3 regions of the Acidovorax sp. BL-A-41-H1 genome follow, and region 1 is predicted to be linked to each of the others. Evidence: predicted binding sites of a transcription regulator. Region 1 holds the regulator's gene; each other region holds the start of a gene.
The links. The regulator FNR, encoded in region 1, switches genes on or off when oxygen is low (the NO sensors DNR and NnrR bind a similar motif). The targets are predictions, from matches to a motif close to TTGATNNNNATCAA.
Positions count from the first base shown of each region.

Region 2: ACTPOI_RS03705 (hemerythrin domain-containing protein) is a predicted target of FNR. The motif match lies at 1,697-1,710, and genes of this name have one in related genera.
Region 3: ACTPOI_RS02560 (hemerythrin domain-containing protein) is a predicted target of FNR. The motif match lies at 7,526-7,539, and genes of this name have one in related genera.

Region 1 is NZ_JBPVJQ010000006.1:987,719-997,404, reverse strand. It holds gene hemN (oxygen-independent coproporphyrinogen III oxidase) at 1-1,210, opposite strand, end outside; gene fnr (fumarate/nitrate reduction transcriptional regulator Fnr) at 1,396-2,118, shown strand; gene ACTPOI_RS17810 (hypothetical protein) at 2,283-2,576, opposite strand; gene ACTPOI_RS17805 (FixH family protein) at 2,665-2,946, opposite strand; gene ccoG (cytochrome c oxidase accessory protein CcoG) at 3,015-4,463, opposite strand; gene ccoP (cytochrome-c oxidase, cbb3-type subunit III) at 4,545-5,462, opposite strand; gene ACTPOI_RS17790 (CcoQ/FixQ family Cbb3-type cytochrome c oxidase assembly chaperone) at 5,487-5,624, opposite strand; gene ccoO (cytochrome-c oxidase, cbb3-type subunit II) at 5,636-6,268, opposite strand; gene ccoN (cytochrome-c oxidase, cbb3-type subunit I) at 6,285-7,724, opposite strand; gene ccoS (cbb3-type cytochrome oxidase assembly protein CcoS) at 7,789-7,926, opposite strand; gene ACTPOI_RS17770 (heavy metal translocating P-type ATPase) at 7,926-9,686, opposite strand, start outside.
Region 2 is NZ_JBPVJQ010000003.1:572,951-582,636, reverse strand. It holds gene creD (cell envelope integrity protein CreD) at 1-684, shown strand, start outside; gene ACTPOI_RS03710 (hypothetical protein) at 681-1,025, shown strand; gene ACTPOI_RS03705 (hemerythrin domain-containing protein) at 1,111-1,632, opposite strand; gene ACTPOI_RS03700 (hypothetical protein) at 1,913-2,497, opposite strand; gene ACTPOI_RS03695 (CsbD family protein) at 2,587-2,805, opposite strand; gene ACTPOI_RS03690 (DUF1800 domain-containing protein) at 3,338-5,341, shown strand; gene ACTPOI_RS03685 (DUF1501 domain-containing protein) at 5,385-6,848, shown strand; gene ACTPOI_RS03680 (NAD(P)/FAD-dependent oxidoreductase) at 7,067-8,485, shown strand; gene ACTPOI_RS03675 (ABC-type transport auxiliary lipoprotein family protein) at 8,545-9,147, opposite strand; gene ACTPOI_RS03670 (MlaD family protein) at 9,247-9,686, opposite strand, start outside.
Region 3 is NZ_JBPVJQ010000003.1:309,172-318,857, forward strand. It holds gene ACTPOI_RS02525 (Spy/CpxP family protein refolding chaperone) at 1-134, opposite strand, end outside; gene ACTPOI_RS02530 (recombination-associated protein RdgC) at 519-1,568, shown strand; gene ACTPOI_RS02535 (TetR/AcrR family transcriptional regulator) at 1,654-2,355, shown strand; gene cueR (Cu(I)-responsive transcriptional regulator) at 2,380-2,901, opposite strand; gene ACTPOI_RS02545 (heavy-metal-associated domain-containing protein) at 2,907-3,107, opposite strand; gene ACTPOI_RS02550 (heavy metal translocating P-type ATPase) at 3,382-5,580, shown strand; gene ACTPOI_RS02555 (methyl-accepting chemotaxis protein) at 5,686-7,347, shown strand; gene ACTPOI_RS02560 (hemerythrin domain-containing protein) at 7,599-8,177, shown strand; gene ACTPOI_RS02565 (alkene reductase) at 8,307-9,410, opposite strand; gene ACTPOI_RS02570 (response regulator) at 9,518-9,686, opposite strand, start outside.

The DNA of each region.
Region 1 (9,686 bases):
CAAAATACTGCTTGAAGTCGATCAGCCAGCCTTGCTCGATGGACTCGAACAGCACTTCACCCTGGCACATCAGCGCCATGATGACGGCGCGGCGCACAAGATCGTCCCGCGTCAGCGCCAGGCCACGGACGATCGGTAAACGCCCCTGGTCGAGGAAGTCGTAGTACTCCTCCAGCGTCTTGGCGTTCTGGCTGTAGGTGGCCCCCACCCTGCCGATGGCCGACACGCCAAGGGCAATGAGGTCGCAATCAGGCTGCGTGCTGTACCCCTGAAAATTGCGATGCAGGCGCCCCTGCCGCTTGGCAACCGCCAACGCATCCGAGGGCAAGGCAAAGTGGTCCATGCCCACGTACACGTACCCAGCGTCCAGGAAGGCGTCGAGCGACCGAGACAGCATCGCCACCTTGGCCGAGGCCGCAGGCAGCTCGGCCGACACAATGCGGCGTTGCGGCTTGAACCGCTCGGGAAGATGGGCGTATGCGTACAGCGCGATGCGATCGGGCCGCAGCTGGGCCACCTGGGCCAGGGTACGATCAAACGATTCGGGCGTCTGCCGGGGCAGGCCGTAAATCAGATCGACGTTCACCGAGTCGAAGCCGAGCGAGCGAGCCGACTCGACGAGCGAGAACACCTGCTCGGCAGGCTGGATCCGGTGCACGGCCTTCTGCACCTCCGCATCAAAGTCCTGCACGCCAAAACTCAGCCGGTTGAAACCCAGTTCGGCCAGGACTGCCAGGCGGTCAGCATTCACCGTGCGCGGATCGACTTCGATCGAGTATTCACCGCCCGGTGCCAGCGTGAAGCTGCGACGCAGGACAGCCATGAGTTCACGCAACCCATCGTCCGAGAGGAATGTGGGTGAACCGCCGCCCAGGTGTAGCTGCGACACCACCTGCCCTGTTCCGCAATGGGCGGTATGAAGGTCAATTTCGCGGCTCAGGTACCGCAGGTAAAGATCGGCCCGGTCGTGGTGCTTGGTGATGATTTTGTTGCACGCACAGTAGTAGCACAACGATTCGCAAAAAGGAATGTGCACATAGAGCGACAGCGGCAGCGCCTTCGCAACCGTTCCGTTCCTGCGCTGATCGAGCGCCAGCACATAATCTTCCTGCCCAAAGGCTTCGACAAAGCGGTCAGCGGTGGGGTAGGAGGTGTAGCGTGGCCCCGCTACATCAAATCGGCGCAGCAGGTCAGGGGAGACAGCGGTCATGGGCATCCTTCGGAACGCCCTGACTGTGCCGCAGCTGCCGCGGGCAGTCCTTGATTTACATCAAGCGGCCACAAGGCGCTGACTGCGACAATTTGACGCATATCATTTGGCCCCATGAGGTCAACCGTCATCTGTTTGATGCAGATGCGGAGTATCCTTATTTTCCGCAACTAGTTCCACCGGCCATGAATCCGCTCACCATCAAAGTCGCCTGCTCGAACTGCAACCTGCGGGAGCTGTGTATGCCCGTAGGACTGAACGAAGAACAACTGCAGCGCATCGACGAAGTGGTGGCCGTGCGGCGCAAGGTCAAGCGCGGCGCAACCTTGTTTCGCAACGGCGAGACATTCACGTCGCTGTATGCGATTCGGACCGGGTTCTTCAAGACCTGCGTGGCCACGGAAGATGGCCGCGACCAGGTAACGGGTTTTCAGATGGCAGGCGAGATCATCGGCCTCGATGGCATCGTGAACGACCACCACACCTGTGACGCCGTTGCTCTGGAAGACGCTGAAGTCTGCGTCATGCCATTTGACCGCATTGAGGAGTTGTCGCGCGAGGTCACGGCCCTGCAGCACCACGTGCACAAGATCATGAGCCGCGAGATCGTGCGCGAGCATGGCGTGATGCTGCTGCTGGGCAGCATGCGTGCCGAAGAGCGCCTGGCGGCCTTCCTGCTGAACCTGGTGCAGCGCCTGCACGCCAGGGGCTTCTCGCAGTCAGAACTGGTGCTGCGCATGACCCGGGAAGAGATTGGCAGCTACCTGGGTCTCAAACTCGAAACCGTGAGCCGCACCTTCTCGAAATTTGTCGACGAACAGATCGTCGAGGTCAAGCAGCGGCATGTGCGCATCCTGGACACCGACGCGCTGCGCCGCATTGTCAACAGCCAGCAGCCTTGCCACTGAGCAGGGCGTGGCCGGAGGGTTCTCGGGAGGCCTGCTCATTTGACAGCGCGGCTCAGCCGCCCGGTTGAACCTGTCAACACCTTCACCGCGCACTGTTGGGCAATGGGCGGCTCGGCGACTGCAACCTGCCCTTGAAGGCTCCCGGCCTGGCTTTCGCCGACAGTTCAGGCACAGCCCGAAGTCTTGCGGCAATCGTCCGGCCGCTCTCCGTCGGGTACCGGGCACCGGTTGAGCTCGAACGGCGACATAGCCAGCAGCGTGGTGAGCGCACTGGAAGCCATGGTGACCACCCAAAAAGCAAAAAACGCCAGCGTGTAGACGCCTTCCCGTGAAAGTGGCACGGGCTGGCCAAACCAGTGCAGGTCATGAGGATCGACGAGCGCAAAGACGAGCATCTCGAGCACACCTGCCATCAAAAAGGCAGGCCATGCTATCCACATCAGGCGTTGGGTCCACATCGCGCTTGTCTCCTCTTTTTTTCAGGATCGGTTGACCAGGGTCGCAGGTGTTGCGCAAGCCGCCCTAATCGGACAGCCATGGCAGGGATCAGCGTGGTGCGTCTTCGGCAGGGGTGGCCGCGTGGTTGCGGGCCTTCACTGCTGGCAACAGGCTCTTGTCGGCACCCTGCAGGGTCTTGTTGATCTCCACGCCCTGGCGGTAATAGTCTTCCGCGACGACGGGGTCAGGCCGCGAGATGGCCAGCCACAAGGTGACGAATCCGGCAATGATCACGATGACGGGGCCAGAAATGATCAGCCAGACATGGCCGAACTTCCACCAGGGGGCGGCAGCGGGGGCCGAAACGGCTGGAACAGCGTTGGATGCCATGGAACTCTCTCCTTGAATAAATCACAGCCCGGTCAAGAGCGTTGGCGGTAGCACCGCGAATAAACAGATCAGCGTGGCACCAGGAAAACTGACTTTTCAGTGACATGGGCCGCAGAACCCACGGCTTGCACGTCAAAGTGCACCGGATGCGAGCCTGGCGTGGCAGAACCGTAAGGTATCTGCAGCCGCACAGCCACCCAACGCGACTCTGCCGGCCCAATCTCTACATCGCCGTCAATCGATGTCTCGATCCCCTGCAAGCCGCGCGCAGTGATCTGGTAGCGCTGCGTGCCCTCGGTCGCATTCATGACCTGCAGCCGGTAGATGTTCTCGAGCTTGCCGCCCGCCACAATGCGCGACAGGGCTGCGCGGTCGCGCACCACGTCCACCTTCAGCGGCGTGCGCGTGACCAGGCTTGCCAGCATTGCCACGCACAGCGCCACCAGCACCGCGCCATACACCAGTACCCGGGGGCGGAACACGCGCTGCATGATCTGCGACTGGTTCCAGCGCCGAGCCACGGCGTTCTGGGTAGAAAAGCGGATCAACCCCTTGGGGTACTGCATCTTGTCCATCACAGTGTTGCAGGCATCCACGCACAGCCCACAGCCAATGCACTCGTACTGCAGGCCCTTGCGGATGTCGATGCCCACCGGGCACACCTGTACGCAAAGCGTGCAGTCGATGCAGTCGCCCAGGCCCTTGGCCTTGTGGTCCACCGTCTTGTTGCGCGGGCCGCGCGGCTCGCCGCGCTCGCCGTCGTAGCTCACGATGAGCGTGTCCTTGTCGAACATCGCGCTCTGGAAGCGCGCATACGGGCACATGTACTTGCAGACCTGCTCGCGCATGTAGCCCGCGTTGCCATAGGTGGCAAACCCGTAGAACAGCACCCAGAAGATCTGCCAGCTTCCCTGGAGGGCCAGCAGCTCGCCGCCCAGCTCGCGGATCGGTACGAAGTAACCGACAAAGGTAAAACCGGTCCACAGCGCCACACTCAGCCATGCCACCTGCTTCAAAAACTTTTTGCGGACTTTCTCGAAGGTCCAGGGGCCGTTGTCCAGCCGCAGGCGGGCACTGCGGTCTCCCTCGATCTTGTGCTCGATCCACATGAATATCTCGGTGTACACCGTCTGCGGACAGGCAAAGCCGCACCACAGCCGCCCCGCCACGGCCGTGAACAGGAACAGCGACAAGGCCGAGATGATGAGCAGGCCCGTCAGGTAGATGAAATCCTGCGGGTAAAGCACCAGCCCGAAGATGTAGAAACGGCGGGCGCCCAGGTCGAACAGCACCATCTGGCGTTGGCCCCACTCCAGCCATGGCACACCGTAGAAAGCCAACTGGGTCAGGATCACCATCGCCCAGCGCCAGCGGGCAAACACGCCACTGATGGAGCGGGGATAGATCTTCTTCTGTGCTTCGTACAGCGAGACAATTTCACTTCCCGCCGTGGCATCGGAGGATGCGACCGGGCTGATCGGAATGACCTTGCGAGCGGGCCCGCTGGGTGTATTCATGGTGTCTCGACTGCGTTGAAGCCAGAAAGCAAAAAAGGAAAAAACCGAAAGGGCAACGCCTGCGCGTTGCCCCGGGGACGGTCAGCGTGCCGCTGCGACCTGCTTGTTCGACAGGCCCCAGACATAGGCCGACAGCACACCAATCTGCGCGTCGGTCAGCTTGTCTGCCTGTGCAGGCATCTGGTTGACCTTGCCGTTGTTGATGATGGCCGTGATGGCCGTCTCACCCCAGCCATGCAGCCAGATGTCGTCCGTCAGGTTGGGCGCGCCCAGCGCCTGGTTGCCCTTGCCGTCCATGCCGTGGCAGGCAGCACAAGCACCGAACTTGGACTTGCCCAGCGATGCACGAAGCGAGTCGTGCGGGCTGCCAGACAGGCTCAGCACGTAGTGCGACACGTTGCGCACGTCTTCTGCCGTGCCCACTGCAGCCGCCATGGGGGGCATATTGCCGATACGGCCCTTTTCCAGCGTCTCGCGGATTTTGTCCGGAGTGCCACCATGCAGCCAGTCGCCGTCGGCCAGGTTCGGGAAGCCCTTGCTGCCGCGAGCGTCCGAGCCGTGGCACTGGGCGCAGTTGTTCATGTACAGCCGCTCACCAATGGCGCGAGCCTGCGCGTCTACCGCCACCTCTTCAGGCTTCATGGACACGAAACGGGCATACAGCGGCTCCAGTTCGGCCTTGGCCTTGGCCATCTCGGCCTCGTATTCGCCCTTTTGCGACCAGCCGAGCTTGCCGTTGAAGCTGCCCAGGCCCGGGTAGGCGGCCAGGTAGGCCAGGCCGAAGACGATGGTGATGACGAACAGCCACACCCACCAGCGTGGCAGGGGGTTGTTCATCTCGACCAGGTCTTCGTCCCAGACATGGCCGGTGGTGTTGTCGGAAGTGGCGATGACCTTCTTGCGCCCGGCCAGCCAAAGGAGGATGCCGCAGGCAATGATGCCGACGAGCGTCAGCGTGGTCACAAAGACCGACCAGAAATTGCTGGTGAAGTCACTCATGGGGTGTTCTCGTTCTGGTAAAGGTCAATCTGTCTCGAAGGGCAGCTGGGCTGCCTCGTCGAACCGGGCCTTGTTACGGCCACGGTAGGCCCAGACCCAGATGCCGATGAAGCAGGCCATCGATGCCAGGGTGGCGACGATGCGCATGGTGGTGATGTCCATGACGGTCTCCTTTACTTGAGCGCGCGGCCCATGACCTGCAGGTAGGCAATGAGGGCATCCAACTCGGTCTTGCCCTTGACATCGGCTGCCGCGGCAGCGATCTGCTCGTCGGTGTAGGGCACGCCCACGGTGCGCAGGGCCTTCATGCGCGGCGCCACACTGGCCGGGTCCACCGCCGTCTTTTCAAGCCAGGGGTAGGCAGGCATGTTCGACTCGGGCACCACATCACGCGGGTTGTTCAGGTGGATGCGATGCCATTCATCGCTGTACTTGCCGCCCACCCGGTGCAGGTCGGGGCCCGTGCGCTTGCTGCCCCACTGGAAGGGGTGGTCATACACGAATTCGCCCGCCACGGAATAGTGTCCATAGCGCAGGGTTTCGGCACGGAAGGGGCGGATCATCTGCGAGTGGCAGTTGTAGCAGCCCTCGCGGATGTAGATATCACGGCCCACCAGCTGGACAGAGGTGTAGGGCTCCACACCCTTGACCGCCTCGGTCGTGGACTTCTGGAAGAACAGCGGCACGATCTCGACCAGGCCGCCAATGGCGATCACCAGAAGGATCAGCACGATCATCAGGAAGTTGTTGGTCTCCACCTTTTCATGGGTGAAGCCAGTCGAAGTCGATGTGTTGTTATCGGACATGGTTGTTTCCTTCGGCTCAGGCATGTGCTGCGTTGACCGCAGGGATGGGCGCCTTGACCGAGCGACCGGAAATGGTGGTCATCCAGACATTCCAGGCCATCACGATCATCCCGCCCAGGTACAGCAGGCCACCGGCCACGCGGATCACGTAGAACGGATAGGTGGCCTTCACACTCTCGACAAAGGTGTATGTCAGCGTGCCATCGGGGTTGATGGCGCGCCACATCAGGCCCTGCATCACACCGGCGATCCACATCGCGGCGATGTACAGCACGATGCCGATGGTGGCCATCCAGAAGTGCAGTTCAATAGCCTTGACCGAGTGCATCTTTTCGCGACCAAACAGCCGGGGCACCAGGTAGTAGAGCGAACCCATCGAGATCAGGCCCACCCAGCCGAGCGCACCGGAATGCACGTGGCCCACGGTCCAGTCTGTGTAGTGGCTCAGGGCGTTGACGGTCTTGATGGACATCATCGGACCTTCGAACGTGGACATGCCATAGAACGACAGCGACACGATCAGGAAGCGCAGGATGGGGTCATCGCGCAGCTTGTGCCATGCACCCGACAGGGTCATGATCCCGTTGATCATGCCGCCCCAGCTGGGAGCCAGCAGGATGAGCGAGAACACCATGCCCACCGATTGCGTCCAGTCTGGCAGCGCGGTGTAGTGCAGGTGGTGTGGGCCGGCCCACATGTACGTGAAGATCAGCGCCCAGAAGTGGACGATGGACAGGCGGTAGCTGTACACCGGACGGCCAGCCTGCTTGGGGATGAAGTAATACATCATGCCCAGGAAGCCTGCGGTCAGGAAGAAGCCCACAGCGTTATGGCCGTACCACCACTGCACCATGGCGTCCTGCACACCGGCGTAGGCCGAGTAGCTCTTCATGAAGCCTGCAGGGATGGCGGCACTGTTGACCACGTGCAGCAGTGCCACCGCCAGGATGAAGGCGCCAAAGAACCAGTTGGCCACATAGATGTGCTTGACCTTGCGTACGCCAATGGTGCCAAAGAACACGATGGCATAAGACACCCACACCAGCGTGATCAGGATGTCGATGGGCCACTCCAGCTCAGCGTATTCCTTGCCCGATGTATAGCCCAGCGGCAGACTGATGGCCGCGGCCAGGATGACCAGTTGCCAGCCCCAGAACGTGAAAGCCGCCAGTGGCGCGGCAAACAGCCTGACCTGGCAGGTGCGCTGCACCACGTAGTAGCTGGTGGCAAACAGTGCGCAGCCACCAAAGGCGAAGATCACAGCGTTGGTGTGCAGTGGGCGCAGGCGCCCGTAGCTCAGCCATGGAATGCCAAAGTTGAGCTCGGGCCAGGCCAACTGGGCGGCGATGACCACGCCCACCAGCATACCGACCACCCCCCAAACCACGGCCATGATAGAAAACTGCCGCACCACCGTATCGTTGTAGTGCGCAGCATTTGTTTTTGCTAGATCCATCGGGCACCTCGTTATATTGCAGTCATAGTTTGTTGCACAGGGGGCTCAGGCACATTGACACATGTCAATCGTCCCGGAGAATCCGCTCGCCTTCTTGTTCGACGCTTTCGAACTGGCCGTGGTAAACCGCCCACCACAACCCCGCAAGCACCAGCAGCACCAGCGCGACCGACAACGGAATCAGCAGATAAAGGATGTCCATCAGGCAGGCTCCGGGCGTGTGGCGTTGGGAAGATCGGAAACGGGTGAGTGCAAGGCAGCGGCAGCGCTGTTGCCTGCAAAGGCTGTTGCGGCATAAGGAGGCAGCGCCGGCAGGCTGCGCGACAGGCGCGCGGCATTGAGCACGACCAGCAGCGAACTGAGCGCCATGCCCAGGCCTGCCAGCCATGCGGGCATGGCGCCCATCACCGCCAGGGGCACACACAGGGCGTTGTAGCCCGCGGCCCACCACAGGTTCTGGCGCACCACGCGCAGCGTGTGTCGCGCCAGCATCACCGTCTGCGGCACCAGTTCCAGGCTGTCGCCCAGCACCACGAAATCGGCCTGTGCCTGAGCCAGCGGCACGGCACGGCCAAAGGCGAAGGATGCATGCGCACCGGCAAGCACCGGGCCATCGTTGAGCCCGTCGCCCACCATGGCCACATGGTGACCTGCCATCTGCAGGTCTTTGAGCGCAGCGAGCTTGCCCTGGGGAGTGCATTCGCCGTGCGCCGCGGCAATGCCCGCCTGGGCTGCCACGCGCTGCACGGCGCCGGCACGGTCCCCTGACAGCAGCTGCACGGCAATGCCGGCGCGCTGCAGCACATCGACCACGCCAGGGGCCTCGGTGCGCAGGTCTTCCGCGAGTTCAAACCGTGCCACCTCGCTCACGCTGCCGTCGTCATGCTCCAGCGACAGCACGGCTTGCAGCGAAGCACTGGCGCCCGACACGGCCACACCGGCGTGCAACGCAGAACCCAGCCGGAACACCCGTGACGGCGCACCGTCCTGCCGCGTATCTGCCAGCGTACCCACCAGACCCCGGCCCGCCTCTTCGCGCAGGTCAGAAACCCGCCAATGGCCGCAGGCCGCCGCACCCGCCAGCGCCACCGCGCGCGATACGGGGTGCATCGATTGCGCAGCCAGCGCGGCAGCCATCGACAAGGCCTCGTCGGCGCTGATGCCTGGTGCCGTGTGTACGGATCGCAGCGCCATCGCATCGCGGGTGAGCGTGCCGGTCTTGTCGAACACCACGGTGTCCACCCGGGCCAGCGCTTCCAGCGCCTGCAGGTTGCGCACCAGCACGCCATGGCGCGCCAGGGTGCCCGCAGCCGTGAGCATGGCCACCGGCGTGGCCAGCGACAACGCGCACGGGCAGGTGACGATGAGCACCGCCACCGCCACCATCAGCGCGTGGCCGGGGTCAGTGGGCCACCACCAGGCCGCAGCCAGCCCGGCCGCCACCAGCACCGCCCAAAGGAATGGGCGCGCAATGCGGTCGGCCAACTGGGCCAGGCGCGGCTTTTGCAGCGATGCGCTTTCCATCAGCGCCACGATCTGGGCAAACCGGGTTTGCGCGCCCGTCGATTCCACCAGCACTTCCACGGGTGCCTGCAGGTTGTAGCTGCCGGCCGTGACGGCACCGCCTTCTGCACGGGCCACGGGGGTGGATTCGCCCGTCAGCAGCGCTTCGTCCACATGGGTGTGGCCCGCCGTGATGCGGCCATCGGCCGGAAAGGCTTCGCCTGCCAGCACGCGGACGGTGTCGCTCACGGCCAGGCGCCGTGTGGCCACCCGCACAAAGCTGCCATCGCCGGTGCGGCGCTCCACGCTGTCGGGCAGGCGATTCATCACGGCCTCCAGCGCGCCGGCGGTGCGGTCGCGCAGGCGCAGTTCCAGCCAGCGCCCGGTCAGCAGGAAGAAGACGAACATCGTCAGCGAGTCGTAGTACACCTCCTTGCCGAAGATGCCGTCCATGTCGAA
Region 2 (9,686 bases), on a different contig from region 1:
AAGGCCGACGGGTTCTCCGCCCGGTGGCGGCTGTCGTCGCTGGCCACCACGGCACAGGCCGATGTGTCCAGCGGCAAGCCCGTCTGCATGGGCAGCTACAGTGAAGGCACACCTGAACAGGCGCCCGCCCGCGCAGATTGCGCCGACAGCTTTACCGTGGCGTTTGTCGACCCGGTGAACCCGTATTCGCTGAGTGACCGCGCCACCAAGTACGGCCTGCTGTTCATTGCCCTCACGTTCGTGGCCGTGGGGTTGCTCGAACTGATGGGCCAGGGCCGGCATGCGGCACCGCTGCGGGTGCACCCCGTGCAGTACCTGCTGGTGGGCAGCGCGCTGTGCAGCTTTTTCCTGTTGCTGGTGAGCCTGTCGGAACACGTGCCGTTTGGCGTGGCCTACGCCATGGCGGCCGCGGCGTGCGTGCTGTTGCTGGGGTACTACGCCAGCCACGTGCTGGGCGGCCTGGCGCGCGGCATTCCGCTGAGCGCGGGCGTGGCCGTGCTGTATGGGCTGCTGTATGTGCTGCTGCAACTGGAGCAGACGGCGCTGGCGGTGGGTGCCATCGCGCTGTTCCTGGTGCTGGCTGCCGTGATGGTGCTCACGCGCAAGGTCAACTGGTACGGGTTGTCGGCTGGCGTATCGCCCCGATCCGCCACGGGCGACGCCGTGCAAGGTGGTGCGGCATGACGGAACCGACCGCGTATTGCGAGCCCCGGCGTCCGTGGGCTTTATACCTTGCAGGTGGGGCTCCGGTGACGTCGGCCCACCTGTCGGAGTACGAAGCGTTGCGGGTGCAGCGCTACCGGGACCGCCTGCTGCAAGCGCTGCAGGCACGCGACAAGGCGGCCCTGCGCACGGCCAAGCACGCTGTAATGGTGGCAGCGTTCGGCCAGGCAACCGAGGTGGCATACCCGCGGCCGGTCACCCCGCCGCCACCCGTGTCACCCGCGCTGCGCCGTGCCTTGCGCGACCTGGCGTGGCGCATGAGCGGCCTGCTGGTGCACGAGCGTTCAGGCGGTGTGCGGTAAGTCATCGCGATACAAACCCCTTTGTGGATTCATGCTGTGCAGCACGCGAGGCTGGCTCTCGCTGGAGTGCGGGTCGGCCCGCGCTTCAGGCGCCCGCGCACTCGGGCTCCGGCGGCGCGTGTGCTGTGCGGGACGTGTCAGCGCACGACGCGCCGCCACAACCGTGGATCAACGCGTCTGGCAGCGCGCCAGGGGCATGAACGATGCCGGTAGATGGGTCGAACCCCACGCGGCGCAGGTGCAGGGCCAGTGCAGCATCCATGCTCTGCGCGTGCTGCGGGAACCACAGCGCAAGCTCCCCGGCCATCACGCGCAGAACGTTCAGGTCACCCTGCTGCGCCCGTGCGGTCGCCTCGCGCATCACCTGCAGCACGACGCGGTGCTGGGTGGCATGGCAGTTTCCCGAGGCAAACCGGGTGGCCACCATGAACCGGTCTTCCTGCGCGAAATGGTTGTCCGTATGGTCTACCAAAGACTGCCACGCGGCCATCAAATGCGCATCCGGCGCACCGTCCACGGCAGCGAGCAGGTCGACAAACTCGTGGTGGATGTCGTCCATCAGCGGCAGATCAAGAGCGAGCGCATCTGACCATTCGAGTCGGGCCATCGCGGAGTCCTTTGCAAAGTACTGAACAGGGCCCCAAGCGTAGGCAGCACACCCGCAGGGCGCATTGACCCAGGTCAGATGACTGGCGGGCTGGCGTTCCAGCACCGGCAGGTTGCCATCGGATTTGGCGAGGGTGGGGCGCCACTGCCCACGATTGAATGGTCAGCACCCATGAAAAAGCCCCGCGATTGCGGGGCTTGTGGGGTGGACAGAACGAGCAGCCGAAATAGCGTCTGCTTGTGCCTGCCTGCCCCAGCAGCGCCGTGGCGCCACCAGATCATCAGTTCTGGCTATACATGCGCTTGGCGTCGTCCACACACTTGGATTTGGCATCACCCGACATCGCGTCACAGCGCTCGCGTGCGGCCTTGTAGTTCGCTTCGTTCTTTTCGGCGGATGCGTCCTTGCGGGCTTCGGCCACGGCTGCGCCCTGACCGGCGGCGGTATTGGCCGGCTTGGCCTGGGCCGCTGCCACCTTGGCGTTTTCCTTGGCCTTCACGTGAGCGGCCTTGGCGTCCTTCACGCAGACATCCTTGGCGTTGCCCTGCTGGTCATCGCACTTTTCCTTGGCAACGTTGTACTCCGCATCGGCACGGGCCTCTGCCAGCTTGCGGGTGTTGCGCTCGCTGGGCTTGTACTGCGATTCCAGTTCGGCCTTTGCGACATCTTCAGCGCCCTTGGCTTCCTTGGTGCAAATGTCCTTGGCGTTACCGTTCATGCCGTCGCACCTTTCCTTGGCTGCTTTGTACTCGGCCGAGATGCGGTCCTTGGCGGTCTTGTGCTCTGCAGACGTCATGGCGAAAGACGAAGTGGCCATCAGGCCGGCTGCCACGGAAGCAATGAGGGTACGGGTGAGTTTTTTCATGGTTTTCTCCGAAGGGAAATGGGGCTTGAATTGCGTTCCTGCGGTCCGCGGCCAGCGCGGCCGCCGAGGGAGGAACCGCACGGAAACAGTCAGTCGTTGAAACGGAAATCGGGGTGGCGGGACTGCCAGTCATTGAGCTGCTGCTCTGCGGCATCACGGGCGATGCCGTGGCGCTCCTGCAAGCGGCCCAGCAGCTGCTCGCGCTTGCCGTCGATGACATCGAAATCGTCGTCCGTGAGCTTGCCCCACTGTTCGACCATCTTGCCCTTGAACTGCTTCCAGTTGCCCTTGACGGTATCTTCATTCATGGTGTGCATCCTCAAAATCTTCGCCCCCGCCATCCACTCGGGTTGCGTGGAACACGTGCCTGGTGCGATGGAAATGACTGTAGAGATCAAGCGGTGCGCACCACGTAGGCGCAGCCGTGCGCGGCGCGTCAGTGCGCGACTACGGCGCGTGACAGCGAATGCTCCGCCGGGCGTTCCAGGGGATGTGGCGCCACCTGCGACGCGACTGAGCGCAGCCACACAACACCGCATGTAACTTTTGGTACGCGCGCGTTTCGATATGTGAGCGCTAACCGGGCGGTCAGTGCGAATGACGGCGGAGTGCAGTTCCGGCGCGGGTCGCGTCCAGGAAGTGGCGCGCTTGGCCCGGTTTCTGCTATGACAAGAAATCCGCCGGCGGCCGGGATCGGATGGGCAACACCCAGCCACCGAACGGTGCCACAAACTGTCATACGAAGGTTTCTTTTCGTGACGTTTGTGTCGTGCAGCCATTGAAAGTGTGTGTTGAAGTAACGAAGCACCGCATCAAGCGGGCGATCCCACCCCCACGATCATGCAAAAATCAAACGAGGAAGCCTTGGCCACAAAGATGCCCGAGGCGCAAGGAGAGGCAGCCACCACGGTCACGCCCGAAGACGGCTCCAGTGCAACGCCCGCCGGCCTGGCGGCGTTGTTTGCTTCAGTGGCGCTGGCCGCATGTGGCGGTGGAGAAAGCGGGGGCAGTTCCGCCCAGCCGCTGCCGCCGCTACCCAATCCGACCGTCCCACCCGGAGCTGCCCCGGCGCCTTCGCCAACGCCAGGTCCTGCACCTGCCCCCGGGCCTGCGCCGGCTCCTTCGCCCACTCCACCCGCACCGGCTCCGGGCCCTGCGCCAGCGCCGGCGCCCCCGGCTCCGCCCACGCTGGGCACCTACACCTATAAATCGGCCACCACAGACCAGGAAGCCGCCCGCTTCCTGCTGCAGGCGCAGTTTTCGGCGTCCGCCACCGAGATTGCCGCGTTGCGTGGCACGACCTATGCCGATTGGGTGGACAGCCAGTTCAACGCAACCGCAGGCATCAGCGGATGGGATTGGCTCAACCAGCGCGGCTATGCCGCGATCAGCAACGACACGTCCTACTACGACCAGACCTACCCCGCCGACTACATGATCTGGCACCAGCTCATGCAGTCCCCGGACGGGATGCGCAGGCGGGTGGCGCTTGCCTTGTCGGAGATCTGTGTGGTGTCGCTCACCGGCCTGGATTTCAACTGGCGCAGCCACGCCATGGCGCACTACTGGGACCAGCTGTGCACCAACGCCTTCGGCAACTACCGCAAGGTGCTCGAAGACGTCACGCTCAACCCCGCGATGGGCTACTACCTGAACACGCGCGGCAACCAGAAGGAAAACACCGCTACCGGTCGCCAGCCCGACGAGAACTACGCCCGCGAGGTGCTGCAGCTCATGTCCATCGGACTCGTCATGCTCAACCCTGACGGCACCCCGAAGAAAGATGGGACCGGGAAGCCGCTGGACAGCTACACCCAGAGCGATGTCACCAACCTCGCGCGTGTCTTCACCGGGTACGACTACGACCTGTCGCAGAACACGCCGACAACGGTACCGGGCACCACACGCGTCGTACCCAGCACCACCTTCGCCCGGCTGCCGATGGCACTGACGGAATCACGCCACTCCGCGCTGGCGGCGACCTTTCTGGGCACCACGATAGCCGCCAGCACGCCCGGCGCTGCAGCACTCAAAACCGCGCTGGACACCATTTTCAACCACCCCAATGTCGGCCCGTTCATCGGCAAGCAGATGATCCAGCGGCTGGTGACCAGCAACCCGTCACCTGCCTACGTGGCGCGCGTGACGGCGGCCTTTGACAACAACGGCCTCGGCGTGCGGGGCGACATGCGCGCTGTCGTCAAGGCGATTTTGCTGGACGATGAAGCGCGGGCGCCATCAGGCCTGGCCCAACCGGGCTTTGGCAAGCTGCGCGAGCCCATGCTGCGTTTCGTGCAGTGGGGCCGCACTTTCGGCATCACTTCAGCCCGCGGCAGCTGGAAGATTGGCAACACCGGCGACGCCGGCTCGCGCCTGGGCCAGAGCCCGCTGCGCTCGCCCTCGGTGTTCAACTTCTTTCGCCCCGGCTATATCCCGCCATCGACTGCGCTGGCTGCCGCAGGCGCGGTGGCGCCTGAGTTCCAGCTCGTCAACGAAAGCAGTGTGGGCGGGTACCTGAACTTCATGCAGGACGCGATCCGGCGGGGCATCTTCGTCAGTGCACCCGAGCTTCCCAACAGCACCAACTCGGCCAACAACGGTTACGACATCCAGGCCACCTACGCCAACGAGCTGGCGCTGGTGCTGGACGCGGACGCACTGGTGGCGCGCGTCAACCTGCTGATGACCGCGGGCCAGCTGTCGGCGGCCACGGTCAAGCTCATTGCCGACGCGCTCAAGGCCACACCTCTCACGACTGCCAGCACCGACGCCGCCCGGCGCGACCGCGTAGCCGCGGCGGTCTTCCTGGTCATGGCTTCGGCCGAGTACCTGGTCCAGAAGTAGCCAGCCGGCCACCCCGCACAGAACCCAACCGAAGCCACACGCCATGCACCTGCTTCAGCCAGAACTCCACACGCGCCGGGCTTTCCTGCGCCGGTCCAGCCAGCTCGGCCTTGCCGGAACCGCACTGCCCTTTGCGCTCAACCTCGCCGCGATGGGCGAGGCAGCAGCGTTTGATGCCACCGACTACAAGGCCCTGGTCTGCGTCTTCCTGTACGGAGGTAACGACTATGCCAACACGGTCGTCAACTACGACGACGCCAGCTACAACCGCTACAGCACCATCCGCGGTGGTGGCGGCGGGCAGACAGCGGGCGGCATTGCGCTGGCCAAGGCCGACCTCTTGAACACGCTGCTCAAGCCCACCACAGGCAACGAGTTGGCGGGCGGACTGCAGTACGCGTTGCACCCCGCCATGACAGGGATGACCAACCTGTTCAACACTGGGAAGGCGGCGGTGCAACTGAACGTGGGGCCGCTGGTGGTTCCGCTGACGCGCACGCAATACAACAGCAGCAACCGCACGCTGTACCCCCTGCCGCCCAAGCTGTTCTCGCACAACGATCAGCAGTCGGTGTGGCAGTCTTCGTCGCCAGAGGGCTCCACCGTGGGCTGGGGCGGCAACCTGGGCGACCTGGCCCTGTCATCCAACAGCAATTCACTGTTCACCTGCATTTCGGTCACGGGCAACGCGGTGTTCCTGTCGGGCGATTCGGCTCTCTCCTACCAGGTCAGCACCAATGGTGCTGTGGCCATCAATGGCGTGAAAAACAGTGTGTATGGCTCGACCGCCGTCCGCTCGGCGCTGACGACACTGATCCAGCAATCGAGCACGCAGACGCTGGAGAACGAATACAACCGTGTGACGAAACGCGCGGTCCAGTCGGAGACCCAGGTTTCCAGCGCGCTGTCCAGCGCGGTGGTGGCCACGCAGTTTCCTTCTGGCAACCCGCTGGCCGACCAGCTCAAGACCGTGGCGCGCCTCATTGCATCGCGCAGCGCTCTGGGCAGCAAGCGCCAGGTGTTCCTGGTGTCGCTGGGCGGGTTCGACCTGCACGACAACCTCATCAGCCAGCAGCCCGTTCTGATGCAGCGCCTGAGCGATGCCATGACGAAGTTTTATGACGCGACTGTGGAACTGGGCGTGGCCGACAAGGTGACTGCGTTCACTGCGTCAGACTTTGGCCGCACGCTCAGCTCCAACGGCGATGGCTCCGACCACGGCTGGGGCAGCCACCACTTCATGGTGGGCGGCGCCGTCAAGGGTGGTGCGTTCTACGGTACGCCCCCGCCGGTGAGCGTCACCAACACCACGGCGCCGGAAGACCAGTGGCATGTGGGCCAGGGCCGCCTGCTGCCGACCACGTCGGTAGACCAGTACGCCGCCACACTGGCCAAATGGTTTGGCGTGGCCGACAGCGAGCTGGTGGGCATGCTGCCCAACATCACGCACTTTGGCGCCGCGGCCAACCGGCCGGACTACCCGGTGAACCTGGGATTCATGCGCTGACAACCCGCCAGCGCTTCCGGGCGCTACAGCGGCGGTGGCGTCGTGGCGGGCGGCCATGACGTCGCGGGCCGGTTGATCTGGCCCGCGCTCGGCCCGACGCGCCAGTACACGGCGACAGCAATCGCTGCGGCGCCCCCGCACACCACGTCGCGCATGTCTGACAAGACCCGTGCGAATGCGCCTTACCGCGCGCAGCGCATGGCTTCAATAATGCGCACATGACCTCACCCGCTCTTCCCGCGTCCGCCCGTTCCCTCCGCCCCCGCGTGGTCATCATCGGCTGCGGCTTCGGCGGGCTGGAAGCAGCCCGCGCCCTGCGCAAAGCTGCGGTGGATGTGACGCTGGTCGACCGCGCCAACCACCACCTGTTCCAGCCGCTGCTTTACCAGGTCGCCACGGCCGGGCTGTCTGCGCCCGCCATTGCGGCGCCCATACGGCACCTGTTTCGCCACCAGGCCAACGCCACGGTGTTGCTGGGCGACGTGACCGGAATCGACGTGGCCGCGCGCACGGTGCGCCTTCGGGACGGGCTGGCCCTGCCGTACGACCACCTCATCGTGGCTGCAGGGGCCACACACAGCTACTTCGGCCATGACGAGTGGGCCCCCTTTGCGCCCGGGCTCAAAACGCTGGACGATGCGTTCGACATCCGCAGCCGCATCCTGCTGGCCTTCGAAGCGGCCGAGAAGGAGCCCGACCCCACCCGCCGTGCCGAGTGGCTGACCTTTGTGGTGATTGGTGGCGGCCCCACGGGCGTGGAGATGGCGGGCACGCTCGCCGAAATTGCGCGGCACACCCTGCCCGGCGAGTTCCGCCACATCGACCCGGCCACTGCGCGCATCCTTTTGGTGGAGGGAAGCGACCGCGTGATGCAGTCCATGCCGCCCGCGCTCAGCCAGCGCGCGCAGGAACAACTGGAGAAACTGGGCGTGGAGGTACGGGTGAATGCACGCGTGACGGGCATTGATGCGCATGGATTAATGGTCCAACCAGCCCCAACCGGAGGAAACGAAAGCACCGACAGCTATCGCATTCATAGCAAATGCGTGATCTGGGCCGCCGGTGTGGCCGCGTCGCCCCTGGGCCGGCAGCTGGCCGAAGGCACCGGCGCCATGACCGACCGCGCGGGCCGTGTGGTCGTACAGCCCGATCTCAGCCTGCCCGGCCACCCCGAGATCAGCGTGATTGGCGACCTGGCGGCTGCGCACACCCATGCGCCGGGCCAGGCGGCCACCGTGGTGCCCGGGGTCTCTCCTGCCGCCAAGCAGATGGGGCGCATCGCCGCTGCCAACATCCTGCGGCGGCTGCAGGGCAGCGCCACACAGCCGTTTCGCTACCGCGACTACGGCAACCTGGCCACCATCGGCCGCAATGCTGCCGTGGTGGACCTGAGCTCGCCGCTGGGGCCGGTGCGGTTTTCAGGCTACCCGGCGTGGCTGTTCTGGCTGTTTGCGCACGTGTTCTTCCTCATCGGTTTTCGCAACCGGGTGGTGGTACTGCTCGACTGGGCGTGGGCGTACTGGAGCTTTGCGCGCTATGCGCGGGTGGTCACCGGACTGGCTTCCCGGCCGGTAGAAGAAAGACGCACTCCGGCAGACGCCGCGGCCACAGCGCCTGCATCGTCACCAGGGCACTGACTGGCAAGGCCGGCTGCCATCGCCCCGGACACCGCGATGGCAACCCCGGGAAGCCAGCGTCATTTACGCTGCGGCGGAAGGGCCTGCTCCAGCCACCCAGCCACTTCATCGGCCACCTGGGTGGACGCCTGAGCCAGCGCCGCCACGCCGCCCGGTGCATCGGCCGTGCGCGCAGGGGTGCGCACGGTGAACACCTGCTGGCCGCGCAGGGTTTCGCCCTCCGGCAGCAGGTCAACCACGGTGGCGCGCACGCGCACCACACCGGCGCTTTCAGTGGTGCTGTTGAAGATGTGGCTGAACTCCTCCAGCTCCACGCGCAGCACCGGCGGCAGCCGCCCACCCAGCTCGGGGTTCCGCGCCAGGGCAGCGCCGTTGTCGGGCCGCAGGATGGCGCGGCGCTGGCCGAGTTGCTCGCGCAAGCGCTGGTGAAACAGCAGCGCAGGCGGCTGGCTCCAGCGGGCCTGGCTGTAGGGGCGCAGCTGCTGCGCGTCGGCATAGGCCAGGCGGTACAGCACGGCGTTGCTGCCCTCGGTCACGCCGGGGGCCTCGATGTCGTCGAGCGTGAGCGGGGACAGCTGGGGCGTGCGGCGCTCCGCCGCCGACTGCAATGCGGGCCCCGGTCCGAAGTCGTACAGAGCAGGGCGCGACGGCGGTTGCGGCAATGCAGAGCATCCCGCAAGGAAAATCAAGCCAAAAACGGCTGTAGCGCTTGTTTTGATTGCCCTGTTAGCTATATTTTTGATAGTGAGCATGGGGATTCCTCAAGGGGCGACAAAACCGGGCTCGCCCGGGCCAGGCGGGATGCGGCCCGATCCGTAAATGAACAGCTGGGGGTTGTCCTGCACGCCGGTGGCAGTGCGGCCAATCTGGCGGGCCGCGCGGCCGGTGTCGTCGGCAGCACGGTTCAAGCGCGGCAGCGTGGCAGTGCTGAACTGGTCGGCGGCGCGGGCCAGCGCCTGCGTGCCCACGTTGATCTGGTCGATGGCGCCGCCGTCGGCCGTGAGGCGGCGCGTGGTCTCGCCAAAGTCGGTGGCCAGCGTGGTGACGCTGTCGCCGGCCTTGCGCAACGACTGCAGCGTCTGGCGCGCATCGCCTGCCAGCGTGGGCAGCGCGGCCAGGGCCGGGTCGAGCCGCTGGGTCAGCGTGGTGTCGAGCCGCTGTGTGAGCGTGTTGATGCCGGCCGCAGCCTGGTTGATGTTGG
Region 3 (9,686 bases), on a different contig from region 1:
GCGGCAGTGGCGCCGGGCGTTGCCGATGGAGCTACAGCGGGTGCCGGCTGTGCCTGGGCGGGCAGTGCCAGTGCAGCGGCCAGGGCGGTGAGGGTGGCGGTGGCGGCAAGTCGTTGTGTGAGGGAGCGGGCCATGGTGGTTTCCTTGTGCAGTGGTGGTTTCGCCAGAACGACCGTTGAGGCGATTGGCAACCAGTGTCGGCCGCGCATGTATCGGTGCGGTGGCGCATGAATGCCGCTGTGTAAAGTTGTGACAAGAACTTTGGCGCCCGCAGGGCCCTGCAGGCCCGATTTGCTGCCAAAAGTGCTGTAAGCCACCGTTTTGATTGCCTCTATAGCTATTAAAAATATAGTGAATTGACGGCGTGTATCTGGCGTGGTGTTTCTTGCCGCCAGCGCGGGCGCCTTTGGCGCCCGCAGCAAGCCCGACAATGGCGGGTTGCAGGGGCAGCGGGCCGGCGCCACGCCGGCGTCCATCGCTCCACCCCACCCCCCTTTCCAGATCCAAGAGGTTTTTCCGTGTTCAAGAACATGATCGTGTACCGCATTGCTCCGCAATGGCAGGTCGAACTGACGCAGGTTGAAGAGGCGCTGGCCAAGGCCCCGTTCATGGAATGCGGTGCCACGCAGGAAAAGTCGCTGGGCTGGGTGCCGCCCCGTGGCGATGCGCACGGGCCGCTGGCCGAATCGGTGGGCGGGCAGTGGATCCTGCGCTTCATGGTCGAGTCCAAGGTGCTGCCCGGCAGCGTGCTGGCCCGGCGCGTGAAGGAAAAGGCCGAGCGCATCGAGCAGGAAACCGGCCGCAAGCCCGGCAAGAAGGAAAGCAAGGAGCTCAAGGACGAGGCCAAGCTTGATTTGCTGCCCATGGCGTTCACCAAGCAGGGTTCGATGTGGGTGTGGATCGACACCGCATCGCGCCTGCTGGTGCTGGACACTTCCAGTCAGGGCCGCGCGGATGAAGTGGTGACGCTGCTGGTCGAAGCGCTGCCCGGCCTGTCTGTATCCCTCATCAACACCCAGACCAGCCCGCAGGCGGCGATGTCGCACTGGCTCAAGGAGCAGGAGCCGCCCGTGGGCTTCACGGTGGACCGCGAGTGCGAACTGAAAAGCGCCACCGAGGAAAAGGCCGTGGTGCGCTATGCCCGCCACCCGCTCGACATCGAGGAAGTGCAGGCCCACATTGATGCCGGCAAGCTGCCCACCAAGCTGGCCCTCACCTGGGACGACCGCGTGAGCTTCATGCTGACCGAAGGCCTGCAGATCAAGAAGGTGGCGTTCCTCGATACCGTGTTTGAAGGCACCAAGGCCGACGACGGCGGCTTTGACACCGACGTGGCCATTGCCACGGGCGAGCTGAGCAAGCTGATCCCAGACCTGATCGAGGCGCTGGGTGGCGAGGGTGAAAGCGGGGTTGCCAGCGCGGCGCAGGCGGTGCCATCGAATGCAGCCCCCGCAGGCCTGGATGCCGCCGTGCCTGCCCCGCCCCGGGGCAAGGACGTGGTCGGGCGTGCGGTGACGGGGCCTGCCCAGGCGCCGGTGGATACCGATCCGGAATCGGCGCCGTTCTGAAGGATGGATCGGTCGGGCGAACCTCTGGGTTCGCTAGGCTTTTGCCGGCGCGCTTTTTGCGTGCATTCTCAGGGAAATGCCTTCCATGCCCCGTTCCAGAACAGCACCACCACCCCCGTCAGAGCGCGTTCCGGCCCGGCCAGCGGCGGAGTTGCCCCCGTTGTCCACACGCGAGCGCCAGCGTGAAGCCAAGCGCCACGCGGTGCTGCAGGCTGCCGCCCAGCTTTTCAACGAGCGGGGGTTTCACGCGACGTCGCTCGACGACATTGCGGCGCGGCTGCAGGTGACCAAGCCCACGCTCTACTACTACGTCAAGAGCAAGGATGAGATCCTGCTGCAGTGCGTAGGCAAGGGCCTGGCGATGATCCTCGAAGGCATTGATGCATCGCGCGCAGCTGGCGGCAAGGCCATCGATCAGCTGATCGCATGCATGCAGGTGTATGCCTGCGTGGTCACGCAGGACTTCGGCATGTGCGTGATCCGCGTCGGCGACGAGCAGCTGCCCCCCGATAGCCGCAAGGAACTGCGCCGGCTCAAGGCTGCCATCGACCAGGAGCTGAGGCGACTGGTGACCGAGGGCGTGGCTGAGGGCTCCATAGAGCCCTGCGACCCGAAGATGACCGCTTTTGTGATTGCGGGTGCGCTGAGCTGGATTGGCCGCTGGTACCAGCCGGGCGGCAAGTACACGCCGGAGCAGGTGGCGCAGCAGTGCATTGCCACGCTGTGTAACGGGGTGCTGCGCAGACCTGCAGCCGACGCGAAGTCAATGGCGCCTCCTGCCGTGTAGCGCCTGATTTGATTGCCCTGATTGCTATTTTTTCAATAGCGTTTGGCCAGCCATGCGCGCCGCTGGCTGTGTCCGCACCAACGCTTCCGGCGCCGCCAGGTCATCCAGGATGGGGCAGTCCGGCCGGTCGTTGCCCTTGCAGCAGGCCACCAGGGTCTGGAGGGACCGCTGCATGGCCTGCATCTGCGCAATGCGTTCGCTCAGGTCGTCGATGTGCTGCTGCGCGATGCGCTTGACCTGGCTGCTGGCGCGGCTGCGGTCGCGCCACAGGGTGAGCAGCTCGGCGATCTCTTCCATCGAAAACCCCAGGTCGCGGCTGCGGCGGATGAACTGCAGGGTGTGGACATCGGCCTCGGTGTACTGGCGGTAGCCGCTGTCGGTGCGGCCCACGTCGGCCAGCAGGCCCAGCGATTCGTAGTGCCGCACCATGCGGGCCGACACCCCTGCGCGCTGTGCTGCCGTGCCGATGGCCACCGGCCAGCCGGTGGCCCGGATTTGGGGCGCTGCGGCTGCGTGGGGAAGGGTGGCTGATTGGGGCACAGGCATGGCGCTCAGGCCGCTACGGTGTAGCCTTCTTCAGCTATGGCGGCTGCCAGGGCTTCGCGCGGGGCGGTGCTGTCCACGTCGACCTTGCCACTGGCGCGGTCGATGCGCACGGTGGCTGCGGGGTCGACCTGCTGCACGGCCTGGGTGACGGCGCGCTCGCAGTGGCCGCAGGTCATGCCCTGTACCTGGAATGTGGTGGTCTGCATGGTGGTGTCCTTTCAGTGGGGGTTATTGGCGGCTGCGGGCCATCTGCAGGTGCCGATGGCTGCGGTCCGGGCAAATGATGAAGCTTGACATCGTGGCAGAGTCAAGCGCGGTGCAAGACACTCTCGCGATCAGGGTTGACCCATGTCAATGCTTGACCTTGCCATCGCGTCAAGGATCACCATCACCGCCATGAACATTTCTTCCACCCCCACCAACCCCTCTTCCCTGCCCGGCAACGCACCGGCCCAGGCCCTGGATATCGGCATCGGCGGCATGACCTGCGCGAGCTGCGTGGGCCGCGTGGAACGGGCACTGCGCAAGGTGCCGGGCGTGCAGGAGGCATCGGTCAACCTGGCCACCGAATCGGCGCGCATTGCGTTTGCGGCATCCAGCGCGGCCGACACCGCCGCCATGGATGCGCTGCTGCGACGCGCGGTGCGCAACGCGGGCTACGAGCCCCGGACGGCCGCAGCGGCAGAGGCTGCCGCCGATGCATCGCCCTGGGCGGGCTTCATGCCGGTGGCCATCGGGCTGCTGCTGTCGGCCCCGCTGGTGCTGCCCATGCTGGGGGACCTGTTCGGCCAGCACTGGATGCTGCCCGCGTGGGTGCAGTTTGCGCTGGCCACGCCGGTGCAGTTCATCCTGGGGGCGCGCTTTTACAAGGCGGGCTGGCACGCGGCCAAAGCGCTGAGCGGCAACATGGATCTGCTGGTGGCGCTGGGCACCAGCGCGGGCTGGGGGCTGTCGGTGTGGCTGTGGCTCACGGCACACGCAGGGCACACACCGCACCTGTACTTTGAGGCGTCGGCCGTGGTGATCACGCTGGTGCTGCTGGGCAAGTGGCTGGAGGCCCGGGCCAAGCAGCAGACCACCGCCGCCATCCGCGCCCTGCACGCACTGCGGCCCGATGTGGTGCACCTGCTGGGCAAGGATGGCGAGGTGGACGTGCCCGTGGCCGAGGTGATGGCAGGCGACCACCTGGTGGTGCGCCCGGGCGAACGCTTTCCGGTGGACGGCGTGGTGCGTGAGGGCCACACCCAGGTCGATGAATCCATGCTGACCGGCGAGCCGCTGCCGGTGCCGCGCGACGTGGGCGCGCCGGTGACGGGCGGCTCCATCAACGGTGATGGCCGCGTGGTGATCGAGGTGACGGCTGTGGGCAGCGAGACCGTGCTGGCCCACATCATTCGCCTGGTGGAAGACGCGCAGGCCGCCAAGGCGCCCATACAGCGCTTGGTAGACCAGGTGTCAGCCGTGTTCGTGCCCGTGGTGCTGGGCATTGCGCTCATCACGCTGGGCGGCTGGCTGGCCATGGGCGTGGGGCTGGAGAGCGCGCTGATCCACGCGGTGGCCGTGATGGTGATTGCCTGCCCCTGCGCGCTGGGGCTGGCCACGCCCGCAGCCATCATGGCGGGCACCGGCGTGGCGGCGCGGCACGGCATTCTGATCAAGGACGCGCAGGCGCTGGAGCTGGCGCACAAGGTCGATACCGTGGCGTTTGACAAGACCGGCACGCTCACCGTGGGCCAGCCGCGGCTGTCGGCCTTTGAAGTCGTGCCGGGGCTGGACGCCGCCGTGGTGATGGCGGCGGTGGCATCGGTGCAAAGCGGCAGCGAACACCCGCTGGCGCGTGCGGTGGCGGCTGCGGCAGCGCAGCAGAAGCTGGCGGTGCAGCCGCCCGACGCCGTGCGCGCCGTGCCCGGCCGTGGCACCGAAGGCGAGGTGCAGGGCCAGGGCTGGCTGGTGGGCAGCCTGCGCTGGATGGACGAGCTGGGCGTGCCGGACCTGAAGGACGGACCGCTGGCCGACCGTGCCGCCGCCCTGCAGCGTGAAGGCGCCACGGTGTCTGCCGTGGCTGAGCGCACGGCACAGGGCCTTGTGCTGCGCGCGATCATGGCCTTTGGCGACGAGCCCAAGCCCGGCGCGCGCGAGGCGCTGGCCGCGCTGAAGGACCGCGGCATCCGCACGGTGATGATCTCGGGCGACAACCGCGGCGCCGCCGAGGTGATGGCCCGCCGCCTGGGGCTGGACCCCGATTCCGGCGAAGTGATGGCGGAGGTACTGCCCGGCGACAAGGCGGCCGCGGTGCGTGCGCTGCAACAGGGGAACTCTGTGGGCCACCCCGCGCATCACACAGTTGCCATGGTGGGCGATGGTGTGAACGATGCGCCCGCACTGGCCGCGGCCGACGTGGGCATGGCCATGGGCAACGGCACCGACGTGGCCATGCATGCCGCCGGCATCACGCTGATGCGCGGCGACCCGATGCTGGTCGCCGCTGCGCTCGACATCTCGCGGCGCACGGTGATGAAGATCCGCCAGAACCTGTTCTGGGCGTTTGCGTACAACGTGGCAGGCATTCCGCTGGCGGCGCTGGGCTACCTGAGCCCGGTGGTGGCGGGTGCGGCCATGGCGCTCAGCTCGGTGAGCGTGATGGCCAACGCACTGTTGCTCAAGCGCTGGCGCCTGTGAAACTACGTAGTTGACCGTGCCCCGATCTCTGTCAGACTGTCAAACATTTTGTAGCGTTTTCGTGCAAATGCGGGTGTGCACCGCAGACAGTTGAGGAGACAGGTCATGCAGAATTTCATGAGGCAGTTCACCATCCGGATGCGGATGCTGGGAGCGATCGGTGTGGTGCTGGGCCTGTTGGGCTTGCTGGGCGGCGCGGGCATGCTGGGTATGTTCCGCATCCACGCCATGAGCGACGAGTTCATGGCGCACTCGTTTGCCGAAGTGGGCTACATGGCCGAGCTGCGCGGCGAGATGGGTGCCATCCGCCAGCACGAAAAGGACATGATCATCGGCTACGAAAAGCCGGAGGCCGTGAAGGCCGCGCACGACAAGTGGAAAGCCAGCCTGGCGCAGGCCAAGAAGATTGCCGAGAAGTTCCTCGCAGGCGATGAGGACTCGGACAACCCCGTGGTGCGCAACATTGTCACCAAGCTCGATAGCTACCGCGACCTGTTCGGGCATGTGGCGCGCCAGCTGGAAGCCAGCGGGTATGACACGGCCACCATTGCCAACCGCATGAGCGGAAAGGCGGTGGCCGAGTTCGACCAGGCCGACAAGCTCATGCAGGAACTCGATGCCGTGTTGCAGTCCGAAGTGCAGAAGTCAACGCTGGAGCAGCAGGACGTCTCCAACCAGACCAAGTGGCTTTTTGTGCTGGCCGTGGTCATCACGGTGATTGTGGTGGTGCCCACCACGCTGATGAACATGAACTCGATCTGCAGGCCGCTGGAAGACGCGCGCAGGATGGCGCAGGCGATTGCCGGGGGCGACTTGTCTCAGAACATTGCTGCCGATGGCAAGGACGAAGTGGCCGACCTGCAGCGCGCCCTGCGCGAAATGCAGCAGGGCCTGGGCACGCTGGTGGCGCAGGTGCGCGATGCCAGCGGCAACATTGCCACGGCCAGCCAGGAGATTGCCAGCGGCAACCAGGACCTTTCGCAGCGCACCGAGCAGACCGCCAGCAACGCCCAGGAAGCCGTGTCGTCGCTGACCCAGCTCACGGCCACCGTGCAGCAGACGGCATCGTCCTCACAGATGGCCAACCAGCTGGCCGCTTCGGCATCGGGAACGGCCACGCGCGGCGGTTCGGTGGTGCAGCAGGCCGTGGCCAGCATGCACGAGATCTCGGCCTCGAGCCGCAAGATCGGCGACATCATCGGGCTGATCGATTCCATCGCGTTCCAGACCAACATCCTCGCGCTCAACGCCGCCGTGGAAGCCGCCCGGGCAGGTGAGCAGGGCCGCGGCTTTGCGGTGGTGGCCAGCGAAGTGCGCAGCCTGGCCCAGCGCTCGGCCGCAGCGGCCAGCGACATCAAGGGCCTGATCAGCAACAGCGTGGCGGCCGTGGGTGGCGGCGTGAAGCATGTGGAAGAGGCCGGTGCGGCCATGAACGAGATCGTCTCCAGCGTGCAGCGCGTGGGCGACATCATTGGCGAGATCTCGGCCGCTGCGTCCGAGCAGTCGGCCGGCATCGGCCAGGTGAACCAGTCGGTGGGCGAGATCGACCGCATGACGCAGCAGAACGCCGCGCTGGTAGAGGAATCTGCCGCCGCCGCCGCCTCGCTGCGCGAGCAGGCAGCGCTGCTGTCGCAAGTGGTGCAGCAGTTCCGCCTGTCGGATTCGCTGAGCCGCGGGCACGATAGCGGCGTGCAGCAGGTGGCTTCGGCCCGGCCGTCGCTGGGCGCTGCCCGCCAGGGCTCCAGCCAGGCGCTGCTGTCGCGCTGAACGCGCTTCCAACGCAGATCGTAAGCAGTGGTGTGGAGGCTATGCCTGGGGTGCCCCGGCAACGCTCTCACCCGCAAGCCCCGCGCACCATGCAGCGGGGCTTTTTTTATGGGCAGGTGAACGGTAAAAGCTGAGCGGTGTGCAGGGCGCCGTGATGCGCGGTGCGCCGCGTGTTTTCTTGACCTGCATCAGTGGCCGCCCTAGGCTGCGTGGCAAGCTCGGGGCTTCGCCACACCCTGCGGGAGCCCGCCATGTCACCGTCCAGTCTGCGGGTCATCCGCGAAGAGCACTCGTCCCTGGCGGCGGTGCTGCAGTCCCTGCGCCTCATGCTCGACCGCGGCCCGGGTGACGAGCCTGCCGCGTTCTTCGATGTGATGCGCGCCATGCTGTTCTACATCGACGAGGTGCCCGAGCGCCAGCACCACCCCAAGGAGTCCGAGTGGCTGTTCCCCAAGGTGGCCGAGCGCTCGCCCGAGGCGGCGCAGGCGATCGAGCGGCTTGAACGGGACCATGCCGGCGGCGAGGCTGCCGTGCGCGAACTGCAGCACCTGCTGCTGGCCTGGGAGCTGATGGGCGACGTGCGCCGCGAGGCCTTTTCCACGGCCTTGCTGCGCTACATCGACTTCTACCTGGAGCACATGCGGCTGGAAGAAACGGTGGTGCTGCCCGCCGCCCAGCAGCACCTGACGGCCCAGGACTGGGCTGCGCTGGACGCCGCCTTTGCGGGCAACAGCAACCCGCTGGCATCCGGCCAGGCACGAGACCCGGCCTACGACCGGCTTTTCACACGCATCGTGCAGCGCGCGCCCAGCCCCATCGGGCTCGGGTGAAGGCGCTCACATCCCTCTGAGCGGCTGTGTCGCCCAATGCCAGGCGGCACCTGCCTCCGCGTGCTGCGCTTTGGCTGCGCGACGTTCAAGCCGCGCGGTCCGGAGACGCAGTGACCCGCGGGTGCGAACTCAGGCGTTCAGTGCCGGGTAGTCCGTGTAGCCCTCGACGCCACCGCCGTACAGCGTGGCGCGGTGCACTTCATTGAGCGGGGCGTTGGCTTTCAGGCGTTCGACCAGATCGGGGTTGGCAATGAACGGGCGGCCAAACGCCACGACGTCGGCGCCTTCGGCTATCGCCTTTTCGGCCAGGGCCTTGTCGTACGCGTTGTTCACCATCCACGCGCCCTTGCCGCCTGCGGCCGTATACGCTGCCTTGAGTGCGGGGTAGTCAAACGGCCGGCCTTCCACCTCGCGCGGGCCACCGGTGGCGCCTTCGATCACATGCACGTACGACAGGCCCAGGGGGCCGAGCTGGCGCACCACGTGCTCGAACAGCGGCTGCGGGTCGGCTTCTACCACGTCGTTGGCGGGGGTCACCGGCGACAGGCGAATGCCCGTGCGCCCACCACCGATTTCGGCCGTGACGGCGGCCATCACCTCGACCAGCAGGCGCGCGCGGTTCTCGATGCTGCCGCCGTAGGCGTCGGTGCGCTGGTTGCTGCCGGTCTTGAGAAACTGGTCGATCAGGTAGCCGTTGGCGGCGTGCACTTCCACGCCGTCAAAGCCGGCGTCGATGGCCGCGCGGGCGGCGCGGCGGTAGTCGGCCACGATGCCGGGGATCTCGGCCAGCTCCAGCGCGCGAGGCATCGAGGTCTCGACAAAGGTGGGCACACCGTCCTTGATGAGCACGGTCTTGGTTTTGGCCGCAATGGCTGAGGGTGCCACGGGTGCGGCGTTGCCGGGCTGCAGGTCGGTGTGCGAGACGCGGCCCACGTGCCACAGCTGCACCACGATCTTGCCGCCCGCAGCGTGCACGGATGACGTGACCTTCTTCCAGCCGGCGATCTGTTCGGGCGCGTACAGGCCGGGCACATCGGCGTAGCCCTGGCCCTGGTGCGAGATGGCGGTGGCTTCGGAAATGATCAGCCCGGCGCCGGCGCGCTGCGTGTAGTAGGTGGCCACCAGGTCGGTGGGTACGGCGTTGGGCGAGCGGTTGCGCGTGAGGGGCGCCATGGCGATGCGGTTGGCAAGCTGGAGGTCACCCGCGTGGGTGGGTTCGAACAAGGAAGTCATGGGTAAGCGGTCCTGATGGGCTGTGTGCAAAAAAAGCAACCCGGCAGCTTAATGCTGCAGCGCAAAACGTGCAGCGCCCGTGCGTCAGTCGAGGAATACGTTTCGTGTTAAGCGCGCTTGCCGGGCGCCGCTGGTTGCGTGCCGTGCGCAAGGCCCGGCGGTGGGGGGGGCGCATCCAGCCGGTATCCGGTGCCGTAGACCGCGGTGATCGCGATGTCGTGCACTCCGGCCTGCTCCAGCTTGCGGCGCAGGTTCTTGATGTGGCTGTCGATGGTG